One region of the Neobacillus sp. DFD-2R genome, then DNA from elsewhere that is predicted to be linked to it. Evidence: predicted binding sites of a transcription regulator. Region 1 holds the regulator's gene; each other region holds the start of a gene.

What was found. The regulator Rex, encoded in region 1, represses fermentation and respiration genes when NADH is low (regulators of the CRP and FNR family bind a similar motif). The targets are predictions, from matches to a motif close to TTGTGAAATATTTCACAA.
Region 2: a site for Rex is predicted at 1,804-1,821, ahead of AC3ANV_RS01955 (L-lactate dehydrogenase). Genes of this name have one in related genera too.
Region 3: a site for Rex is predicted at 1,332-1,349, ahead of AC3ANV_RS22065 (YwiC-like family protein). Genes of this name have one in related genera too.
Region 4: a site for Rex is predicted at 1,298-1,315, ahead of qoxA (cytochrome aa3 quinol oxidase subunit II). Genes of this name have one in related genera too.

The regions. Positions count from the first base shown of each region.
Region 1 is NZ_CM173228.1:5,224,057-5,227,722, reverse strand. Features, by position in the region: gene AC3ANV_RS26160 (ABC-F family ATP-binding cassette domain-containing protein) at 1-1,047, opposite strand, end outside; gene moaC (cyclic pyranopterin monophosphate synthase MoaC) at 1,233-1,730, shown strand; gene AC3ANV_RS26150 (redox-sensing transcriptional repressor Rex) at 1,766-2,422, shown strand; gene AC3ANV_RS26145 (YhbD family protein) at 2,554-3,177, shown strand; gene AC3ANV_RS26140 (polymer-forming cytoskeletal protein) at 3,190-3,666, shown strand, end outside.
Region 2 is NZ_CM173228.1:392,938-396,603, reverse strand. Features, by position in the region: gene AC3ANV_RS01960 (2-hydroxycarboxylate transporter family protein) at 1-197, shown strand, start outside; gene AC3ANV_RS01955 (L-lactate dehydrogenase) at 735-1,682, opposite strand; gene AC3ANV_RS01950 (nuclease-related domain-containing protein) at 1,999-2,910, shown strand.
Region 3 is NZ_CM173228.1:4,409,635-4,413,300, reverse strand. Features, by position in the region: gene AC3ANV_RS22075 (molybdopterin molybdotransferase MoeA) at 1-666, shown strand, start outside; gene mobB (molybdopterin-guanine dinucleotide biosynthesis protein B) at 654-1,190, shown strand; gene AC3ANV_RS22065 (YwiC-like family protein) at 1,406-2,131, shown strand; gene AC3ANV_RS22060 (Crp/Fnr family transcriptional regulator) at 2,339-3,031, opposite strand; gene AC3ANV_RS22055 (YjzC family protein) at 3,316-3,495, shown strand; gene clpB (ATP-dependent chaperone ClpB) at 3,613-3,666, shown strand, end outside.
Region 4 is NZ_CM173228.1:3,679,332-3,682,997, forward strand. Features, by position in the region: gene AC3ANV_RS18405 (Cof-type HAD-IIB family hydrolase) at 122-877, opposite strand; gene qoxA (cytochrome aa3 quinol oxidase subunit II) at 1,364-2,392, shown strand; gene qoxB (cytochrome aa3 quinol oxidase subunit I) at 2,382-3,666, shown strand, end outside.

The DNA.
Region 1 (3,666 bases):
GAAGGAAATCGACTCTGATACCTGTTCACCATGATACCCAACCGCAAGCGAATCCACTGTCAAGACATCATTTCCGCTTTGCTTTTCGATTTCAAAGGAAAAGGAAGCTGATTTTTCGTCTCCAAGGGGCCGATCCATGATTTCCATTTTCTCAAGCTTTTTACGACGGCTTTGTGCTCTTTTGGTGGTTGACGCACGTGCTAGGTTTCGCTGGATGAAATCTTGTAAGTTGGCAACTTCCTGCTGCTGCTTTTCATAAAGCTTCAAATCACGTTCATAGTTGGCTGCCTTTTGCTCAAGGTAAGCGCTATAGTTTCCGGAGAATTTTTGGATTTGTTTACGTGAGACTTCATAAACCTGGGAGACCACTTTATCTAAAAAATAGCGGTCATGGGAAACAATTAAGATGGCACCATCATAGGCTTGCAGGTATTGCTCCAGCCAGGAAAGGGTGTCAATATCAAGATGGTTCGTAGGCTCGTCCAATATTAATATATCGGGTCTCGTTAACAGGAGCTTCCCTAACGCGAGCCGGGTTTTTTGCCCGCCGCTTAAGCTGGAAATCATTGACCCATGATCGCGAAAATTTAAACCATGCAAAACAGAGCGAATATCGGCTTCGTATTGATAGCCTCCCTGTTCTTTAAATTTCACTTGGAGACTGTCATACTCTTTTAGAATTCTTTCGTATTTACCGCTGTCGTCCATCGCATCAGTGTCAGCCATTTGTTCTTCCAGCTGACGAAGTGTTTTTTCCATGATTCGAAGCGATTCAAACACAGTCAGCATTTCTTCCCAAATCGATAAATTCGATTCCAAACCTGTATTTTGTGCTAAATAACCAATGGTTACTTCTTTTGGTTTAATAATCTCACCGCCATCATGTGACAGGTGTCCCGCAATAATCTTTAATAATGTCGATTTTCCTGCACCGTTACGGCCAACAAGTGCCACACGGTCACGAGTTTGTAATTCCAGTTTTATATTCGATAAAATAAGTTCAGCACCATAATATTTTGCCAGTTGATTTACTTGCAACAAAATCATTATTTTTCACCTCTATACATACAAATAGTGTACCTTATTCCTAGTACGTCGGCAATAAACTGCTGTTAATTAGAGCGCCGGAAGGAATTTTGTCGAATGAAAAAAATAATCATTTGGCTAATTCGCTCAAACTTTCACACACATAGATGAAAAAATAGTGTATGATTTTATAGGAGGATTAAAATATGGCGGATTTTACTCATTTTAATGAAGAAGGCAGAGCGAAAATGGTTGACGTAAGTGATAAGCCGGAGACGGCACGCACTGCACTTGCCCATTCCAGCATTGCAGTAAGTAAAGAGATTTATGATAAAATAACGAATAATGAAATGAAAAAGGGCGATGTGTTAGCAGTCGCTCAGGTTGCGGCTGTTATGGCTGCGAAAAAAACATGGGATCTTATTCCAATGTGCCACCCGATACCTTTAACGAGTGTAAATATTACCTTCTCATGGGAACCGGAGGCCAATGACCAATATAAATTAAGAATTTCTGCATTTGTTAAAACAAAAGGAAGTACAGGTGTTGAAATGGAAGCGTTAACAGCTGCGGCTGCTTGTGCGTTAACCATTTATGATATGTGTAAGGCAGTTGATAAAGGTATGGTGATTGGTCCAACCTATTTAGTTGAGAAAACGGGCGGGAAAAACGGTGATTTTAAAAGAACCGGGCAAGTTAAATAATTTACTAAACCATACATGCGGGGTGTAGGAGTCAAATGATAAATGAAACGATGAAAATACCACAGGCAACAGCAAAACGGCTGCCCTTATATTATCGATTTTTACAAAACCTCCATGCTTCCGGCAAGCAACGGGTTTCTTCTGCAGAATTAAGTGAAGCTGTGAAAGTGGACTCGGCAACCATTCGCAGGGACTTCTCCTATTTTGGAGCATTAGGGAAAAAAGGCTATGGTTACAATGTTAATTACCTACTAACCTTCTTCCGTAAAACACTGGATCAGGACGAACTGACAAAGGTTGCCCTAATCGGGGTAGGTAATCTTGGAACCGCCTTTTTAAATTATAATTTTTTAAAAAATAATAATACAAAAATTGAATGTGCCTTCGATGTCGACCCTGAAAAAATGGGAACATTGATTGGCGATGTCCCTATTCTTCCGATGGATAATTTGGAGGAGCATTTGTCCAATGAAAATATACCTGTGGCGATTTTAACAGTGCCTGCGCCTGTTGCCCAGACGATTACGGACCGGCTTGTAAAAGCAAATGTTAAGGGAATATTAAATTTCACTCCTGCAAGGTTAAATGTACCGCCTTCGATTAGAGTGCATCATATTGACTTAGCAGTAGAGCTTCAATCACTGGTATATTTTTTAAAGCATTATCCAACAGAGGAAATAGTAGCAGAGTAAAACAAAGACCTTTTCGCGAAAAATATCGTGGAAAGGTCTTTTTCTTTTGGAATAGGAAGCCCAATTTAAATCACCGGCTTTACAACGTAACAGTGTTATGTTACATTTACGGTATGAAAGGGGTTTTCACAATGAGCGAGGAGTTAATCTCTAAAAAGGATTTATTAGAACTGGCCGGGATATCGTATGGGCAGTTATATAGATGGAAACGAAAGGATCTTATTCCGGAAGAGTGGTTTGTAAGGAAATCAACATTCACAGGTCAGGAAACATTTTTCCCAAAAGAAAAGATTTTAGAAAGAATCGATAAAATTCAAACGATGAAAGAGAACCTTTCCTTAGACGAACTGGCGGACATGTTTTCACCAAATGTCACCGATTTAAATTTAACCAAGGACGAGTTAATAAAACGTAACATTGTTTCGACGGTGGTTATCGATTTTTATTTAGAGCAGGAAAAAGGCGGTCATCAATTTGATTTTTCGAGAATGCTTGAAGTGTTTGTCTTAGAGAAGCTCCTTCAATCAGGTGAAATTAATCTCGATGAAGGGAAAATACTGCTTCAGGTGCTTCAGGACAATAAACCCTTGATTAAACAGAAAAGCGGAGAATTGGTGATTACGAGAAAGCTAGGGGTTTCATCCTGCCTGTTATTGATCAATGCGGAAGCCTTCCATTTTGAGCGGGGAACAAAAATTGTCGCACAGCTTTCACTGATGAGTTGCATGGAAGAAATTAAATCGAAATTACTATAAAGGAGAATGGAAATGGATATGAAACAACGGGGAGATCTGGTCATCAATGGCTTTGGCGCATCCAACGGCGGACAATTCAACCTTGTTACATTAAATGGTTTCGGCACAGTTAACAGTGAGGTGGAATGCAACGAATTTGAATGCAATGGTTTCGGCACGATCAATGGAAACATCAAATCAGATAAAGCCAAAGTAAACGGTAAGGCCAAGTTTAAAGGAAATATTGAAAGTCAATTACTAACCATTGATGGAACGGCAAAAATCGACGATAACCTCTATGTCGGTAAATTTGAACTATCCGGCAAAGTTTCGGTTGGCGGAAGAATAAAGAGTGAGGAAATCAAAATAAAGGGCGCTTTAACAGTTGGAGAAGATTGCGAAGCGGAGATTTTTAAAGCTGAATCCCAGTTTAAGATTGGCGGTCTCTTAAATGCTGACCAGGTAGACATTAAATTATATGGGGAATGTAAAGCAAATGAGATAGGCGGG
Region 2 (3,666 bases), 630 kb from region 1:
TTGTTGGCTTCTATGAAATTGAAGCAGCCATTGCCGGTGGTCTATGTCACGTTAACCGCGGCGGCTCAGGTGACCTTGAAGTATTAGGTGCTTCTAACAGACTGATCTTAATGTCGTATGCACAGCTGGCTACTCGTCTTGGAGGGGCTCTCATCTTAGTGTTTGCAAGCCTTATCTTTGGCATGTGGGCTAGGTAAAAAGTAAAAATAAGCAACAAGGCTGGGGAGTCTCTTCTTTCACAGCCTTGTTTTTATGGATCGAGGCTGCATGGTAAGATCCGTGATGTAGAAGGTATCATTTAGGTTTAGTTTCAAGTGACACGAAATTAAATAAGTGAAAAAGTGAGGATTTTTTTAATGTGGGTTATCACTGTTTTTTCAAATGGAGCATGTATAATGTATGAGTTCAACACGGAAAAAGAAGCAAGAGAATCTTTCAAGAATATTCAGGGGTGTAAGTATCTTACTGAAATTGTTTACTATAATGATCACTGTTCCTCTTTAGTAGCTATTTAAAATCTTTCCGAAAAACGCTACTAAAAAGAGGGTGGTACTAATTACTTGGTACCCCCTCTTTTTAGGAATAACCTATGCTGTTTTTCTTATTGTTGCTCCCTTTTCCTTTTGTTTTGTTTCCGGGAAGGTAGCCACTAAGAAGACGTACAGACATTATGTCACCTGCTTTTAATATAGGAATAGTGTGATAGAGGTAACCGAATCTCATCTAGCATTCTATTAAATGACCGGTTTCATCGTTTCTTTTAGCACAGTAACGGAATAATTAAATAGTTCTTTTTCCTTTTCATTCAGATCAATTTCACATACTTCTCTGATGCCGTCACGGTTTATGACAGCCGGGACACCGATATACACATCACTATGTCCATATTCTCCATTTAAATAGGCGGATACGGTCAGGATGCTGTTTTCATTATTTAAAATAGCTTTGGTAATTCGCACAAGGGACATTCCGATACCATAGTAGGTCGCACCTTTTCGCTCAATGATCTGATAAGCGGCATCACGAACATTAAGGAAAATAGTGTCTAAACATTCTTTTTTAAAATTATTTTTCCCTGCCAATACGGTTTCAAGCTGTTCAACTCCTATGGAAGTATGGCTCCAAACCGGCAGCTCTGTATCCCCGTGTTCACCAATGATATAAGCATGAACATTTCGTGTGTCCACGTTGAAGTTCTGACTAAGGGCAAAACGCAGACGTGCCGTATCCAATACCGTTCCTGAACCAATAACCCGTTCTTTTGGCAGTCCTGATTCTTTCATGGTTACATAGGTTAAAATATCAACCGGGTTCGTTGCTACCAAAAAAATACCGTCAAATCCACTATCCATAATATTTTTGACAATTTGTTTAAATATTTTAGTGTTCTTCTCAACCAATTGTAATCGGGTTTCACCCGGCTTTTGAGCCAATCCCGCAGTAATCACCACTAGGTCTGCACTTTCACAATCCTGATAAGAACCGCTCCATACCTTTAAAGGTGAAGGTGCGAACGGCATTCCATGGTTAAGATCCATCGCTTCGCCTTCAGCTTTTGCTTCATTGACATCTATTAGAACTAATTCTTCAGCCACTCCCTGATTAATCAAAGAATAGGCATAACTGCACCCTACCGCGCCTGTTCCAATTAATACAACCCGGTTTACCTTTTTGTTATTCATAATGATTTTCCCCCTTCTAATGAATACTTCCTATCTAGTTGTAAAATAGTTAAGAATGAAAGCTGTTAGTATTAATAGTTTTTACTATCATCAAGTTGATAATGTTAGTATATCACCGTATTTGTGAAACACTTCACATTATTTATGAATAAACTATGAACTTTTAATTCCTTTCAATTAAAAGGAGCAGACCCAATGAGCGGTTAATAATGATTCTCCTACCACCACGGTTTGTTAAAATGTTAACAGAATATTCATATTCCTCAGATGAATCTTGTTATAAAATGAGCTTAGAGATTAAGAAAGGGAGTGGCTTATGTTACTAAAAGGCCGATTTGAATCAGATGAATTGCTGGCTATGCGCTATTTAAACACACGAATGGAGTTAACTGAAGAGGACAAGTTTCACTATTTAAACCTGGAAAAAGGCTATGAAGGGGAGGTTAAATTTGACCTTCTGGCAGAAGAAAGTCTTCAAGAAGAAAGGTATATGATAAATGACTTGCTGCTTGAAGTAAACAACTCCTATTTTCAAATTGATACATTAATTATTTCACAGGGATTTATTCACCTTTTGGATATAAAAAATTTTGAAAGTGATTGTTACTTAGAATCGGATAAACTTTATGCCGTGAAAACCAGACGCGAATATAAGAATCCTGTTAACCAGTTAAAAAGAAGTGGTACCCTATTTCGCCAACTGCTCCAAAACCTCAAGCAAAATTACCTTGTTGAAGCCTCCGTTATCTTTATTAACCCTGAATTCACCTTATATCAAGCCACAATAGACCAACCCATTATTTTACCAACCCAGGTAAATCATTTTTTGAAAGATTTAAACAAAACTCCATCTAAGTTGAATGATGGTCACAAGAAACTGGCCCAAAAATTAATTTCATTACATCAAACTAAAAATCCATTTACGGTATTACCTGAATATACTTATGACCAGCTGCAAAAGGGGAATTATTGTAAAACTTGTAAGTCCTTTCTGGTTTCTATAAAAAATAATGACTTTGTATGCGGAAAGTGTGGAGGGCATGAAAAGATCGAACTAGCTATTTTGCGGAATGTGGAAGAATTTAGGCTGCTATTCCCAGATCGAAAAATTACTACCCAAAGCATCTACGAGTGGTGCAAGGCGGATTTAAATAAACGAACATTTTGCAGGATTTTAAAGAAAAACTATACCTCATTTGGAAATACAAGAGATACTTATTATAAATAAATATATTTTTTGACTTAAAGGTTTCATAAAGATCTCTAAAGACTTATTGCATTCAGACTGGATTAAGCTTTTTTTGTCTTCCCTTGTCTGAATGAGACCTGCTTTCAGACAGGATTTCGCTTTTTTGGCCTTGCTCTGTCCGAATGAGACCTGCATTCGGACTGGATTTCGCTTTTTGGGCCTTTCTCTGTCCGAATGAGAGCTGCATTCGGACTGGATTTCGCTTTTTTGGCTTTGCCCTGTCCGAATAAGGCTTAAATTCGGACAGGCTCTCGCTTTTTTTGACCTGCCCTGTCCGAATGAGACCTGTATTCAGACAGGATTTCGCTTTTTTCTCCTCCCCCAGTCCGAATGAGACCTGTATTCGGACACGCTCTCGCTTTTTTGGCCTCCCCTTGTCCGAATGAAACCTGTATTCGGACACGCTCTCGCTTTTTTGGCCTCCCCCTGTCCGAATGAAACCCGCATTCGGACACGCTCTCGCTTTTTTGGCCTCCCCCTGTCCGAATGAGACCTGTATTCGGACTGGATTTCGCTTTTTTGGCTTTGCCCTGTCCGAATAAGGCTTAAATTCGGACACGCTCTCGCTTTTTTTGACCTGCCCTGTCCGAATGAGACCTGTATTCAGACAGGATTTCGTTTTTTTCTCCTCCCCCTGTCCGAATGAGACCTGTATTCGGACACGCTCTCGCTTTTTTGGCCTCCCCTTGTCCGAATGAAACCCGCATTCGGACACGCTCTCGCTTTTTTGGCCTC
Region 3 (3,666 bases), 810 kb from region 1:
AATGAAGCATTGGTCCCGGGAAAAATCCGAAACAGCAACTCCCATATGATCGCTGCACAGATCCAAAGAGTTGGCGGGGAAGTTCATTACTTCGGAAAACTTCCGGATGAATTTGATACTTGCTTTGAAGCAGTGAAAAATGCACTAAATGAAGTTGATATGTTAATTACAACCGGCGGCGTTTCGGTTGGAGACTTCGATTATCTTCCTGCCATTTATGAAAAGCTGGGTGCAGATGTTTTATTTAATAAAGTTGCCATGAGGCCGGGAAGTGTGACGACAGTAGCGAATTACAAGGGGAAAATCTTATTTGGTTTATCTGGAAACCCTTCGGCTTGTTATGTTGGCTTTGAACTGTTTGCACGTCCGATTATTCGGAAAATGCTTTTTAGCGAAAAACCACATTTGCGAAAAGAAAAAGCCCAACTTGGGGTAGATTTCCTAAAAGCGAATCCTTTTACACGATTCGTCAGGAGTTCAGTTTCAGTTGAGGGAGGCAGACTAATAACATCCCCTAGTGGTCTCGATAAATCAAATATTATTATGAGTCTTGCAGGAGCTAATTCTTTAACGATTCTTCCGGGCGGTACCAGGGGCTTTGAAGCGGGTAACGAGGTTGATGTCCTCCTGCTAGATGATCAAGTTGGCTGTGAGTGGCCTTGGTAAAACCAGTCATATTTCAGGTGGTTGGTTTTCAAGATAGTGGGAAGACAACAGTAATTACAAAGATTATCCAACTATTAAAAGAACACGGATTAAAATCAGTTACTATAAAACACCATGGACACGGTGGCAAACCTGAAGTTTTTCAGCAAAAGGATTCAGTAAAACATCTAACAGCAGGAGCAAATGCATCATTAGTTGAAGGTGGTGGGAGGCTGATTTTACAAGCTGAACACTCTGAATGGAATCTAAAAGAACAAATAATGATTATGGAGTTTTTTCAACCGGATGTTATATTAATTGAAGGTTTTAAGTTGGAAAATTACCCGAAGCTCTTGTTGTTAAGAAATAGTAATGACCTTTCACTAGTAACAAAGTTGAACAATGTTAAGGTAATTATGTATTGGGAAGATGAAATAAAGGGATTACTTAAAGAACAAACGAATCTTCCCTTCTTCCCCATTCATGATGAGAAGGGAATTCTTCGCGTAACCCAAGAAATAAAAAATAAATGTTCAAAATATTAATTCGAAATGTTAAGAAAATTGTCTAATTAGTTACATTTGTCACTGCAAAAATACTCACGTTCGTTAGAATAAAAAGTGGGGATTATGTTTGTTCATATAAGGGGAAAAGAAGGCATAGTCCTTCTTTTTTATTTTCTTAACATGTGATATGTTTCACTTTTTTTTCTGTGTCGCTAACTTATATTAAAAGTAGGCAAGATAAAGGAGTGAAGGTGATGAAGTTATTTCTACCGAAACAACACGGTGCATGGGCAATGACCATAATCCCTTTTTGGCTAGGGGTAATTAATGGGGGCTTTTTATGGCAGGATATCCCATTTTTTATTGGCTGGCTGTTATTGTATTTGGCAACTTATCCAATGCTCCTATTATTCAAAAGAAAAAAAGTCCCTTTTTATACTAAATGGACTTTAATCTATATAATACCTGCATTATTGTTATTACTATTCCCACTATTTGAAAGACCATCCTTGGTTTACTTTGGTCTTTTAATGATTCCTTTTTTTATCATCAATGCGTTTTATACTTCAAAAAATCAAGACCGTGCACTTATGAATGATTTTAGTGCGATTTTTGCTTTTTCAATCGTTGGATTAGCTAGTAGTTACTTAAGTGTTGGGACAATTACCATTGAATCAATCTTAATTTTTTTTACATCTGTTTTATTCTTTTTAGGCTGTACGTTTTACGTGAAAACAATGATTAGGGAAAAAAAGAATGTCCAATACAAATGGATTTCCTGGGTTTATCATTTGTTCTTATTGGTTGTTTGGTTTACCCTTGGTTATTGGATTGTAGCTTGTGCATATCTTCCTAGTTTAGTGAGAGCCATTATTTTTTACGGAAAGCCGATATCTCCTAAACAAATTGGAATATTTGAAATTGTCAATTCTGCAATCTTCTTTGTCGTTATGGCATTACAAGTAATCATTCTTAAATAAAGGCTCTTTTCGTAAACTTTGTTGCTTTTGAAACTTAATAAAGTTCATTTACTAAGTTTCTAGGCAATTTTCGCAAATGTTCTTACGAAAAGATGCCACGAAGCTTCTAATTATACGGGTTGATAAACTTATACGAAAAACAACAATCTATGCGAAAATAGCCTAAATAAAAAAATCGGTCACCGAGACGACCGATTTTTTTATTTTTTAATCTATCTTACAAATTTCTGTAGGACAGTCTTCACAATCAATTTCTCTTTTTAAATAATCAAGATCATGAATGGTAATGGAGCCTTTATCAATGGAAATGATGTCAGCTTTACGTAAATCGCTAAGTAGACGGTTGACTACTTCCCGAGATGTGCCGCAAAAGTTGGCTAATTCTTGATTCGTTAATGGTAATTCGATCAATATCCCGTGATTGGTTTTTATTCCAAAGCTGTTAGTGAATCTTATTAAGGTGGAATAAAGAGCCCCTTTTTTTCCATGAAGAACTAAATCGCGAAACTTTGCTTGAGTTTTACGATATTGCTGGCTCATCCATTTCATGAATTCCAGTGAAAGTGAAAGATTTTGTGATAGCTTTTCTTCCAGTACATCCTTCATAATAACAGCAACTTCTCCACTTTCAACTACACGTGCAGTTAATAAATATCGCTTTGACGGGGAAAATATATTTAATTCACCAAGAAAATCTCCTCTAGAACACATTCGTAGAGTTAGTTCTCTTCCATCAGGAATAATTTTACTAATTTGAAGGATTCCGCTTTTGACGATATACAATTCATCTGCAATGGACCCTTCTTGAAAAAGAAAAGTGCCTTTTTCAATTTTCTTAATATGATTTACTGTATCAAATAGATGAGTCAACGCTACGGGGATTTCCTCTACTGACTCCATGCTAATAACCACCTTTAAAGGGGCGAAATCAATCGCTAATTTGATTTTTTAAAATAAATGACGGTCAACAATAATTTACAAGATATTACTGTAATTATATTGTTAACGAAGAATATTTATCAATAAATGTGGAATAAATTCATACAATCGTCAAAAAATAAAAACATTTATATCTTATTGCTTGGGAAATAATGTCGAATAAGGTGATAATTTGCAGGATATTCCGTTAATGACTGACCTTGAAAAGGAAATAATAAAAAGGTACATGAAAAGGAGGGATAGGAATGGGACAAAATCGTCAGTTTACTTCAGGACAAAAGGCACCGAATAATGGTATATATATTGAAATTGGTGAAACAGGGGATGGTGTGAAAAACCCACAAAAGATTAAACTTAAAGCCGGTGACGCATTTCCTGAGACTTCAAATCATAACCGTAAATGGACTTATCAGCGGAAACCTTAAACAATGGAAGAGAAAAAGTCATCCGGATGGGATGGCTTTTTATATTTGTACCAAAAACAAGGAATCGTTTATAATAGTAGTAATAGGTCAAAAAAGGTCAAAAAGGAGTGAGGTAAAGTGGACTTAAACCGAATGACAGAACGATTACAACAAGGAATGATGGAAGCACAA
Region 4 (3,666 bases), 1.5 Mb from region 1:
CCAAGAAATATTTTTTTAATACCTAATATCATAAAAATCATATCTTCTTTTTTAAGTAAATATAAAATTTCTTATTATGTATCTGAATTTTTACGAATGTACTTTACTAATTTGAAGTTACTCAGTTTTTTAATACCCACTTACGGATTGCTTTTGCAACCCCGTCCTCATTATTCGTTGCAGTTACCCAGTTTGCCTCTTCCTTGACAACTTCCTGGGCATTACCCATGGCTACACCTAATCCCGCTTCCTTAATCATCGCCATATCATTTAGACTGTCCCCAACTGCCATAACATTTTTCATATCAATGCCAAGCCTGCTGCAAACGATTTTAAGTCCATTTGCTTTGTTGATTCCAATTGGGTTTACTTCAATATTTTTTAAAGTGGAATTGCTAAGTTCAAATTCTCCTTTTCCCTGAAGCTCCATCAAAATAAGCTCTCTGACATCATCATCATCAATATCAAACCCAAATTTCAGCCATTCCCGGTCATGGATATCCTCTGGCATTTCATCAAACCACATTTTGTCAGTGCTGATTGCCCAAAATTTTGTTTTATGCTGCTGGGATAACTCCCACATCCATTGAATAAACTCAGATTTCATCACATTTCTTTCAACAAGCTCCCTTTTTTCATCCCATATCTCACTCCCATTAACCGTTACTAAATAAGAAGTTAACTCTAGTGATTCGGCATGTTCACCGCAGCTCATTATGGAACGCCCCGTGCTAAGAACTACATATATTCCTCTTTCCTGTGCTTCTTTAATAGCCTTACGATTACCGTCCGAAATCCGGTGATCGTCAGTAAATAATGTCCCGTCCATATCCAGCGCAATTAATTTGATTACATTATCGTTTAGAAAATTGTCCATGAGTATTTACTAACTCCCATCATTTTTCTTTTAAGATTAACATTTCCTATATTAACTAATCAAAAAAGATGGCTTATTTTTACATAATATTAATAAACGGTGACCATGGTTTTCCTTTTGAATTCCTTTTCATTATCCCATTTTTATTCAAAATCAGACAAATATAACCATTCCGTGTAATAAATTCGTTCCATTTCCATTATTTAATACTTTCATAGGACTGAATTTCCATCGTTTTCCTTTTTTAGGATTATAAAACCTTAACAAATTTGTCACAATTATTTTCAAAAACCTATATTATCATCATCTACATGTTGTTAATATAGGTTTTGGGAAGAAAAATTCTAATTTTAATTGTGAACATCCATATAAAAATTGTTCACATGTTTTAAGAATTATAGTATTATAGTCTGGTCGAATTTGTGAACGAATTCACGAACAATTATGGTAAAAAACAAACATTTTTAAAGGAGAGGAGCAGGAGAAATGTCCAAAAAGGGCTTTTTAATTCCACTATTAGCATTATTACCTGTTTTACTTTTAAGCGGCTGCGATACCCATATGGTCGTATTTGAACCGAAAGGACCTGCTGCAAGAGAAATACTTCATTTGATTAACTGGTCATTAGTCTTCATGGCACTTGTTGTTGTAGTGGTATTTGGTCTATTTGGTTATATTGTATGGAAATACCGCGCGACACCGGAAAATAAAAATTATGAGCCGCCTGAAGAGCATGGCAGCACCAAATTGGAAATCATCTGGACTGTCATTCCAATTATTATTGTTATTGCCTTAACCATTCCGACAGTTAAATCGATTTACAATTTAGAAAAGGTTCCTGCAGGTTATGAAAATAAGAAACCGATAACCATTAATGTTACTTCCGCGGATTGGAAATGGATTTTCAGTTATCCGGAGCAAGGAATTGAAACAGTTAACTATCTTAATATACCTGTCGGCACCCCGGTTAAATTCAAGTTAACCTCTGCCGGAACAATGAATTCATTTTGGATCCCTGCATTAGGCGGTCAAAAATATACAATGGCGAAAATGGAAACACAATTATATCTTGTTGCCGATCAAACCGGTGAGTATATCGGCAGAAATACTAACTTTAACGGAAAAGGCTATGCCGGAATGGAATTCACGGTTGAAGCTCAATCACCGCAAGCATTTTCGAAATGGGTTAAAGATGTAAAGGGCAAGGCACCAAAGCTAACAGAAAAGAGCTATATCAACCTTTTGAAGCCTTCAAATCTTGGCAGGGAAACATTTTCAAATACTCATCTAGCGTTTGTAAACCATGCTGACATGAATTCGAAAACCTATACATTCCCTGAATTGTACAAAAACCATGACTATCCCGGTCAAATTTTTAAAGAGCCGGATAACCAAAATCATAGCATGAAGATGGACGGTCAGGCTGAAGGTAAATCTATGGATATGAGCAAAATGAATATGAAAAACATGGATATGAGCGGAAAATCAACTGGAGGTGAAAACAATGGGAATTAAATGGGATAAGATTTTAATTACTGGCGACCCTCTAATCTTAGGATCACAAATTGCTATTCTTTTAACGATGATTGGTGTCGTTGTTGGGGTAACTGTTTTAAAAAAATGGAAGTATCTTTGGACAGAATGGTTTACAACCGTTGATCATAAACGAATTGGTATTATGTATATTCTCGTTGGTGTATTAATGTTTTTCCGCGGTGGAATCGACGGGCTATTGATGAAAGCTCAAACGGCAACGCCGAATGAAAAGTTCTTAGATGCACAGCATTATAACGAAGTATTTACGACACATGGTGTCATTATGATTTTGTTCATGGCGATGCCATTCTTAATTGGTTTAATGAACGTAGTCGTACCATTACAAATTGGTGCACGAGATGTAGCCTTTCCACAATTAAATGCTGTTAGCTTTTGGCTAACATTTGCAGGGGCTATGCTGTTTAATATTTCATTTGTCATCGGTGGTTCGCCTGATGCGGGTTGGACTGCATACTTCCCTCTTGCCGGAAAGGAATTTACACCGGGGATTGGGAATAACTTTTACGCTGTCGCGATTCAGATAGCCGGGATTGGTACTTTAATGACTGGGATCAACTTTATCGTAACGGTTTTAAAAATGAGAGCACCAGGCATGACATTGATGAAAATGCCAATGTTCACTTGGACTTCTTTTATTGCATCAGTCATTATTTGGGCATCATTCCCTATCTTTACGGTCGCCCTTGCTCTAATGACTTTTGACCGTATTTTTGGAACACACTTCTTTACTGTCGGCGGCGACGGTAACCCTATGATGTGGGCAAACCTGTTCTGGCTATGGGGCCATCCGGAAGTTTATATCGTTGTTCTCCCGGCGTTTGGAATGTTTTCTGAGGTTATTTCTACCTTCTCCCGTAAAATGCTTTACGGATACAAATCAATGGTATTCTCCATTGTTGGAATTGCGTTTTTAAGTATGCTTGTCTGGGTTCACCACTTCTTTACAATGGGTGCCGGACCTGCAGTAAACTCTATTTTCTCAATTACAACCATGATGATTGCAATACCTACGGGTGTAAAAATATTCAACTGGCTATTTACAATGCGTAAAGGACGAATACAATTTACAACAGCGATGCTGTGGGCACTTGCCTTTGTCCCTTGCTTTATCATCGGTGGTGTTACAGGGGTAATGTTGGCTATGGGTGCAGCGGATTATCAATATCATAACTCCCTATTCCTAGTTGCTCACTTCCACTATGTATTAATACCAGGTGTTGTTTTCGCTGTAT